Regions from separate parts of the Streptomyces luteosporeus genome, predicted to be linked through region 2. Evidence: riboswitches for the same ligand, from Rfam matches in the RefSeq annotation. Region 2 holds a riboswitch; the other holds the start of a gene.

Region 1 (4,404 bases), on a different contig from region 2:
CACGGAGTGTGGGAGAAGTGGCCGATGCGCAGGTCGGGGCGGCGGGCGCGGAGCAGCCCGGGCACGAGGGTGAGGTGGTAGTCCTGGACGAGGACGCCGGCGCCCTCGGCGGCCTCCTCGGCGACGGCGTCGGCGAAGGCGGTGTTGTACGCCTCGTACTGGGCCCACTGCTCGCGGAAGCCGCTGTCGAAGGAGGGTTCGAGCGGGGTCTGCCAGAGCATGTGGTGCAGGAACCACAGGACGGAGTTGGCCACGCCGTTGTAGGCGGCGGCGAAGGTGGCGGAGGGGATGTCGAGCATCCGCACCGGCTGGTCGCCGGTGTCGGCGGCGTCCAGCCGCCGCCCGGCGCGCCGGGCGGCGAGCCGGTCGCCCTCGCCGAGGGCCGCGCAGACCCACACCGCCCCGGCGTCCGGGCCGATCGCGCTGAGCCCCGAGACCAGCCCGCCGCCGCCGCGGCCCGCATGCAGCGTGCCGTCCTCGCCGAGCCGGTAGGAGACCGGGCCGCGGTTGGAGGCGACCACGATGGGCGCCGTGCCGGGGGCGGTGTGGGTGTGCTCAACGACCATGTCGCCAGCCTTGCCCCGGGGGGAACCGCTCAAACGTACGCTTACGCGGCATGCCGGCGGGCGTACTCCGGGATTTCGGCCATCGGGGGGCGTTCCTCCGTGTCGACCGGGTAGGTCCGCGGGACGAAACCTTCCGCCGTTCGCTCGAACTGGGTCAGCGCGGGCCGGACGAGGTGGCCGCGGGCCAGCCGCAGCTGCGCCGTGCGGTAGATGGTCGCCGCCATCCGGCCGAGCGCGCGGCCGTCCTGGTGGCGGTGCTTGCGCTCGCCGACGTCGACCTGGGCGAGGGCGTCCAGGCCCACGGTGTGCAGCGCGTCGACGAGCAGGCCGAGCTCCACGCCGTACCCGACGGGGAAGGGCAGCCGCTCCAGCAGCGAGCGGCGGGCCGCGTACTCGCCGCCCAGCGGCTGGACGAAGCCGGCCAGCTGCGGCCAGTGCAGGTTCAGCAGCGGGCGGGCGACCAGCTCGGTGACCCGGCCGCCCTGGCCGGGGGCCTCGCCGAGGGGACGGTCGTACATCCCCTTGACGAACTGCACCTCCGGGTCGGTCAGCAGCGGGCCGACGATGCCGGAGACGAACGTGGCCGAGAAGTCCCGCAGGTCGGCGTCGACGAAGCACACCACGTCGCCGGTGGTGACCAGCAGCGAGCGCCACAGGACCTCGCCCTTGCCGGGCAGCGCCGGGATGCGCGGCAGCACCTCGTCGCGGTGCACCACGCGCGCCCCGGCGGCCGCCGCCTCCGCCGCCGTACGGTCGGTGGAGCCGGAATCCAGCACCACCAGCTCGTCCACCAGCGGGACGGCGTCCGTCATCAGCTCGCGGCGGATCGTCGCCGCTATGGCGCCGACCGTGGCCTCCTCGTTCAGCGCCGGCAGTACGACGCTGACCGTGGTGCCCGAGCCGCGTTTGGCAGCGAGAAGCCGGTCGAGCGGACGATCGGCTGCGGACCAGGACCGCTGGGCCAGCCAGCGCTCCACCTCATCCAGCACGTGTAGGACTCCCTGCTGTGCATCGTCTCGATGGTCGCCGATGCGCCCGTGCGACGCATCTCGCGGTTCGGACGGCCCTCTGCTGCGGCCACCCCTTCCGTTACAGTCTGAACAACGCGGACGGCCGTCCTATGTCGGGGTCGTTCCGCGCACAAACGCCTGGGTCCGCCCAGCGCCATACCGCTCATCCAGAGGGGCAGAGGGACACGGCCCGATGAAGCCCCGGCAACCCTCCAGCCGGTCTTTCGTCCGCAACGGACGCGAGGCTCCCGGCGGGGAAGGTGCCAATTCCGTCTCGTGGCGAGGTGCGCCGCGAGGAAGATGAGGAGAAAGGGCCTCGCCTCCATGGCCGTCGAAGCCGTTGAAAGCCGTACCACTGCATCTTCTTCCGGGTCCGCTTTCGGGTCCGCCTTCGGACCCGCCGTCGCGCTCTCCTGCCGCGAATGCGGCGAGCGCTCCCCCCTCGGCCCCGTCTTCGCCTGCGCCTCCTGCTTCGGACCGCTGGAAGTGGCCTACGAGCTGCCCACCGGCGACCCCGAGGAGCTGCGCCGGCGCATCGAGGCCGGCCCCGCCAGCATCTGGCGGTACGCGCCCCTGCTGCCCGTCGCCGCGGACGTCGCCGAACGGCCCAACCTCAACCCCGGCCTCACCAAGCTCGTCAAGGCCGACAACCTCGCCCGCGAACTCGGCGTGACCGGCGGCCTGTACGTCAAGGACGACTCCGGCAACCCCACGCACTCCTTCAAGGACCGCGTCGTCGCCGTCGCCGTCGAGGCGGCGCGCACCTTCGGCTTCACCACCCTGTCCTGCTCCTCCACCGGCAACCTCGCCGGCGCCGTCGGCGCGGCCGCGGCCCGCGCGGGCCTGCGCTCGTGCGTGTTCATCCCGCACGACCTGGAGGCCGGCAAGGTCGTCATGGCCGCGGTCTACGGCGGCGACCTCGTCGGCATCGAGGGCACGTACGACGACGTCAACCGCTTCTGCTCCGAGCTCATCGGCGACCCGCTCGGCGAGGGCTGGGGCTTCGTCAACGTCAACCTCCGCCCGTACTACGCGGAGGGCTCCAAGACCCTCGCGTACGAGATCTGCGAGCAGCTCGGCTGGCGGCTGCCGGACCAGATCGTCGTACCGGTCGCCTCCGGCTCCCAGCTGACGAAGATCGACAAGGGGCTCCGGGAGCTGGTCGCCCTCGGGCTCGTCGAGGACCGGCCGTACAAGATCTTCGGCGCCCAGGCCGAGGGCTGCGCCCCGGTCTCGGCCGCCTTCAAGGCGGGCCACGAGGTGGTGCGGCCGGTACGGCCGGACACCATCGCCAAGTCCCTGGCGATCGGCAACCCGGCCGACGGGATCTACGTGCTCGACATCGCCCGGCGCACCGGCGGCGGCGTGGAGGACGTCGACGACGCGGCGGTCGTCGACGCGATCCGGCTGCTCGCCCGGACGGAGGGCATCTTCGCCGAGACCGCGGGCGGGGTCACGGTGGGCGTGACGCGCAAGCTGCTCGCGAGCGGCGCGCTGGACCCGGAGCTGACCACGGTCGTGCTCAACACGGGGGACGGGCTCAAGACGCTCGACGCGGTCGCGGCGGGGCCGACGGCCACGATCCGCCCGACGCTCGACGCCTTCCGCGCGGCGGGCCTGCAGGGCCGGTAGTTCCCGCAGGGGCCCTTCGCCCGAACGGGCGTCCCCCTTCTCTCACACCTCACACCTCACACCTCACACCTCACCCGACGCACAGAAGGCCGAGGCATACCCATGAGCGTCACCGTCCGCATCCCCACCATCCTGCGCACCTACACCGCCGGGCAGGCGGAGGTCGCCGCCGAGGGCGCCACCCTCGGCGAGGTGATCGCCTCCCTGGAGGCGAACCACCCCGGCATCGCCGCCCGGGTGCTCGACGACGCCGGCAAGCTGCGGCGCTTCGTGAACGTCTACGTGAACGACGACGACGTCCGCTTCGAGGACGGCCTGGGCACGGCCACGCCCGACGGGGCCGGCGTCTCGATCGTCCCGGCCGTCGCGGGCGGCTGAGCCGGCCCCGCGCGAGCACGCTCGGCGAGCAGTCGGAATCGCCCCGTCCGCAAAACGGACGAGGCGATTCCGCCTGTTGAAGCGCGCTACAGTTGGGGCGTTCCCCCTCTGGCGTCACTGCCGAGTGCGTACGAGAACCCGTCAAGTTGTGCCCATTGCGAGGATGCGATTTGCCGGGTTGGTGGCGTTTTGCCCGGCCCGACTTGCCCGGGAAGCTGTGGAAATCGGTACGAATAACCGATCGGCCGCCGCCGGATTTCTCGTCCGAGTGACCTGTTGCAGACGGCATCCGTGCAGATACATTCAGCCGCGGTCGACGCGTTCCGGCGCACACCCCCACCCTGTCTGGGGGTGAGGTCTGACCCGGGTCCGCGAAGTGCGGTCCTGTGCAAGGGCCAGTAATAGGGGAGTTAGGCATGGCTCAGGGCACCGTCAAGTGGTTCAACGCGGAGAAGGGGTACGGCTTCATCGCGGTCGACGGTGGTGCGGATGTATTCGTCCACTACAGCGCGATCCAGATGGACGGTTACCGCACCCTCGAGGAGGGGCAGCGGGTCGAGTTCGAGATCTCGCAGGGCCAGAAGGGGCCGCAGGCGGACATGGTCAAGGTGACCGCCTGATCGGTGCGCATCGACCACCGGCGCACTCAAGCTCACTGAAGCTCGCCGAGGGGCCCGCGTCTGACCGACGCGGGCCCCTCGCGTGTTTGCGGGCACCCTTGGGCACCACGTGTGACCGGAGGCCCGGCGGGGCAGGCTGCACCGGTAGGGCGGCCTTGCACTCTCAGGGTGCGAGTGCTAATCATTGGGCTTAGCACT
Region 2 (4,404 bases):
TGCTGATCGGTGGTGGCAACGACCTGTGGGCCACCCACTTCCACCTGTCGATCAACGCCATCACCTGGTTCGTCCGCGTCGGCTTCTTCGTGATCCCGGTCCTGACGTTCATCGCCACGCGCCGCATCTGCATGGGTCTGCAGCGCCGCGACAAGGACAAGGTGCTGCACGGTCGCGAGACCGGCATCATCAAGCGCCTGCCGCACGGTGAGTTCATCGAGGTCCACGAGCCGCTCTCGCAGGAGCAGCTGCACACGCTGACCTCGCACGAGCAGCCCAAGCCGCTGGAGCTGGAGCCGGCGGTGGACGAGAACGGCGTCGCCCGCAAGGTCGGTGCTGGCCAGAAGCTCCGCGTGAAGCTCTCCAAGGGCTTCTACGGCGAGGGGACCCAGATCCCCAAGCCCACCGCGGAGGAGTACCGGGAGATCACCAGCGGTCACGGCCACCACTGATCCCCGCAGCTGATCACTGACGACTGATCGCCACGGCAGGAGCCCCGTCCAGCGCATGGACGGGGCTCTTCGCCGTCCCGGGCCGGTCGATAGGCTGGACGCCAGACGGGGGCCAGTGGGAGCGCCCCCGCCCAGACCACTCCAGGAGTGTGGACCATGAACGTTGCGACCCCATCTGGCGGCGAGCGCTCGGTGGCCCCGTCCTGGCCGGGCATCCTGGACGCCCTGCTGCGCGGAGTGGACCTCAGCGCCGACGACACGGCCTGGGCCATGGACCGGATCATGCGCGGGGCGGCCAGCGACGCCCAGATCGCCGGCTTCGCCGTGGCCCTGCGGGCCAAGGGCGAGACCGTCGCCGAGATCTCCGGCCTGGTCCGCGCCATGTACCGACACGCCAACCTCATCGAGGTGCCCGGGCCCAGCGTGGACATCGTGGGCACCGGCGGCGACGGCGCCAAGACCGTCAACATCTCCACGATGTCCTCGATCGTCGTGGCCGGCACCGGTGCGAAGGTCGTCAAGCACGGCAACCGCGCCGCCTCCTCCGCCAGCGGCTCCTCCGACGTCCTGGAGAAGCTGGGCGTCAACCTGGAGCTGACGCCCCGCCGGGTGGTGGAGGTCGCCGAGGAGGCCGGCATCACTTTCTGCAACGCCGTCAAGTTCCACCCCTCCCTGCGGCACGTCGCCCCGGCCCGCCGTGAACTGGGCATCCGGACGACCTTCAACGCGCTCGGCCCGCTGACCAACCCCGCCCGGGTGCGCGCGCAGGCCACCGGCGTCGCCGACGCCCGCATCGCACCGGTGCTGGCCGGGGTGCTGGCCGAGCGCGGCTCGACGGCCCTGGTCTTCCGCGGCGACGACGGGCTGGACGAGCTGACCACCACCGCCACCTCGCGGGTGTGGGTCGTGCGCGACGGGCGGGTGCACGAGGAGGCGTTCGACCCCCGCGAGGTGGGCCTGGAGATGGTGCCGGTGGAGGCGCTGCGCGGCGCCGACGCCTCGTACAACGCCGACGTCGCCCGCCGCCTGCTCGCCGGCGAGACCGGCCCCGTACGGGAGGCGGTGCTGCTCAACTCCGCGGCGGCGCTGGTGGCCCTGGCGCCCACCGACGCGCCGCTGCCCGAGCAGATCCGCGCCGGCATGGCGCGGGCGGCCGAGTCCATCGACTCCGGCGCCGCCCTGCGCACGCTGGAGAAGTGGGTGGCGGCCAGCAACGCCTGAATGAGCAACGCCTGAATCAGCAACGCCTGAGCCCTTTCCGGCCAGGTGCGTCTCGCCCCGTGGAACGACGGTTCCACGGGGCGATCACGTATGCCATACTCCTGCCCAGGTCACGAGTGACAGCGTTTCGGCCCCGGCCTGCTGTCCGGCAACCCTCCTTCCGTGGCGGGGTGCCCCGGGTGATGACCGGGCCGCAGGCAGGACGTCTGCGGCAAGCGCGGATCCCTCGCCAGGGATCCTGGTCGTCGAGGGAGATCCTTCCGTGATGCAGCGAATGCGCTAGGGCTCGAAGAGCCCCTTCTTTGCGTACCTCTCTTCTTCTGCTCGCCTGTTCACGTACGGGAGTTCGCCATGCCTGCCGCCGCCGTCGCCACCGAGAGCCCGGTTCGTCCCCCGCTACCCGTTCTGGGGGGCGACGTCCGCGTACCGCTCGTCACCGGGGGCGAGGTGACGTACGCGGCCCTCGACTACGCCGCCAGCGCCCCGGCCCTGCGCCGAGTGTGGGACGACGTCGCCGCGTACGCGCCGTACTACGGCAGCGTGCACCGCGGCGCCGGCTACCTCTCGCAGCTGTCCACCGACCTCTTCGAGAACAGCCGGGCCACCGTCGCCCGCTTCCTCGGCTGCCGCGAGGACGACCAGGTCGTCTTCACCCGCTCCACCACCGACTCGCTCAACCTGCTCGCGACCGTCCTGCCCGCCGGCTGCCGGGTGTTCGTCTTCGAGACCGAGCACCACGCCGCGCTGCTGCCCTGGGGCGAGGGCCGCCTCACCTGCCTGCCCGCGCCCCGCACGCCCGCCGAGGCGGTCGCGACCCTGGAGCGGGCCCTCGCGGACCGCGAGCCCCACGGGCCCGCGCTGGTGTGCGTCACCGGCGCCTCCAACGTCACCGGAGAGCTGTGGCCCGTACGGGAGTTGGCGGCCGCGGCGCACGCCCACGGCGCGCGCATCGTGCTGGACGCCGCCCAACTCGCCCCGCACCACCCCGTGGACATCCGGGGGCTCGACGTCGACTGGGTCGCCCTCTCCGGCCACAAGCTCTACGCGCCCTTCGGCGCCGGGGTGCTGGCCGGCCGCCCCGACTGGCTGCGCGAGGCCGAGCCGTACCTGGCCGGCGGCGGCGCCAGCCGCCGGGTCACGCGGCTCCCCGACGGCCGCCTGGAGACCGAGTGGCACACCACCACCGCCCGGCACGAGGCCGGCTCGCCCAACGTCATCGGCGCCTATGCCATCGCCTCCGCCTGCCGGGCGCTGACCGAGGCGGGCTTCGAGGGTCTCGTCGCGCGCGAGAGGCACCTGGTGGCCCGGGTGCGCGAGGGCCTTGCCGAGGTGCCGGGCGTACGGGTGCTGTCGCTGTTCGGCCCCGACGCCCCGCGCGTGGGCGTGCTCTCCTTCGTCGTCGAGGGCTGGAACAGTTCGCACCTGGCCGCCGCACTGTCCGCCGAGTACGGCATCGGGGTCCGCGACGGGCTTTTTTGCGCCCACCCGCTGGTGCGCACGCTGCTGGGCGCCGGGCAGCAGGAGGCGGGGGAGTGCGGCGCGCCCGACGAGGGCCGTGCGCACAGCGCCGTACGCGTCAGCTTCGGCGCCGGTACGCCCGACGAGCACGTGGAGCGGTTCGTCCGGGCCGTGCGCGAACTGGTCGCCCATGGCGCGCGGTGGCTCTACCGCACGGAGGGCGGCCGCTGCGTGCCCGCGCAGCGGGCGGCGTGAGGGGCAGCGGCGTGCGGAATCAGTTGTCCAGGCCGATGGCGAAGGCCGCTTCCAGGTCGTGCTGGGAGTAGGTGCGGAAGGCGATGTGCGTCTCCGTCGAGGTGACGCCGGTGACCTTGCTGATCCGGCCCGGGATGACGTCCGCCAGGTCGTCGTGCCGGGCCACCCGCACGATCGCGATCAGGTCGTAGGCGCCGGTGACCGAGTAGACCTCGCTCACGCCGTCCAGCGCGGCGATCGACTCGGCGATCTCGGGGATGCGGTCCACGTCGGTCTTGATGAGCACGATCGAAGTGATCACGTCGTTCTGTCTCCTTCGGTGGACCCGGTTTCGGTGGCCCCGGCTGCGGCCCTCACTCTAACCGCAGGCGTGGGGTGCACCCAGGCGTAGCCGAATCCGAGTGCGAATCCCAGCACGTGGGCGAGGTAGGCCACCCCCGGCCGCCCCGCCTCCGTGCCCGCCGCCAGCCACTGCAGGGCGAACCAGAACAGCAGCACGACCCAGGCGGGAAAGCGCAGCGGCAGGAAGAAGAGGAACGGGAAGAGGCTGGTCACCCGGGCCCTGGGGAAGAGATAGAGGAAAGCGCCGAGCACACCGGAGATGGCGCCGGACGCCCCCACCAGCGTGCGGTCGGAGCCGGCGTGCACGACCGCGTAGCCGAGCAGGGCCAGATAGCCGGTGACGAGGTAGCACAGGGCGAAGGCGGCGTGTCCCAGGTGCGCCTCGGTCATGGCACCGAAGACGTAGAGGAAGAGCATGTTGCCCAGCAGATGCAGCCAGTTGCCGTGCACGAACAGCGCGGTGAGCGGGGTGATCAGATGCGTGGGGGAGCCGTGCCACAGCTCCGCCGGCACCACCCCCCAGCGCTGGAAGTACTCGGTCTGCGCGGTCAGCAGGGCGGTGCCGCTGCCGTAGGAGGGGCTGAGCCCGGAGGCGGGCCCGGCGAGGAAGACCACCCCGCACACGGTCAGGAGCGTCCAGGTCACCCAGGGGGTGCCCGCCTTCCCGGGCGCAGCC

What was found. Region 2 has a riboswitch for S-adenosylmethionine ahead of ABD361_RS28060 (aminotransferase class V-fold PLP-dependent enzyme). Riboswitches for the same ligand answer to the same signal wherever they lie in the genome.
Region 1: another riboswitch for S-adenosylmethionine. It lies ahead of thrC (threonine synthase); the one in region 2 lies ahead of ABD361_RS28060 (aminotransferase class V-fold PLP-dependent enzyme).

What each region holds. Positions count from the first base shown of each region.
Region 1 is NZ_BAAASL010000001.1:157,843-162,246, forward strand. It holds gene ABD361_RS00770 (alpha,alpha-trehalose-phosphate synthase (UDP-forming)) at 1-566, opposite strand, end outside; gene ABD361_RS00775 (glucosyl-3-phosphoglycerate synthase) at 608-1,555, opposite strand; SAM riboswitch class I at 1,737-1,883, shown strand; gene thrC (threonine synthase) at 1,901-3,208, shown strand; gene ABD361_RS00785 (ubiquitin-like small modifier protein 1) at 3,311-3,586, shown strand; gene ABD361_RS00790 (cold-shock protein) at 4,003-4,206, shown strand.
Region 2 is NZ_BAAASL010000028.1:62,142-66,545, reverse strand. It holds gene qcrB (cytochrome bc1 complex cytochrome b subunit) at 1-452, shown strand, start outside; gene trpD (anthranilate phosphoribosyltransferase) at 609-1,673, shown strand; SAM riboswitch class IV at 1,782-1,897, shown strand; gene ABD361_RS28060 (aminotransferase class V-fold PLP-dependent enzyme) at 2,025-3,386, shown strand; gene ABD361_RS28055 (Lrp/AsnC family transcriptional regulator) at 3,406-3,687, opposite strand; gene ABD361_RS28050 (rhomboid family intramembrane serine protease) at 3,684-4,404, opposite strand, start outside.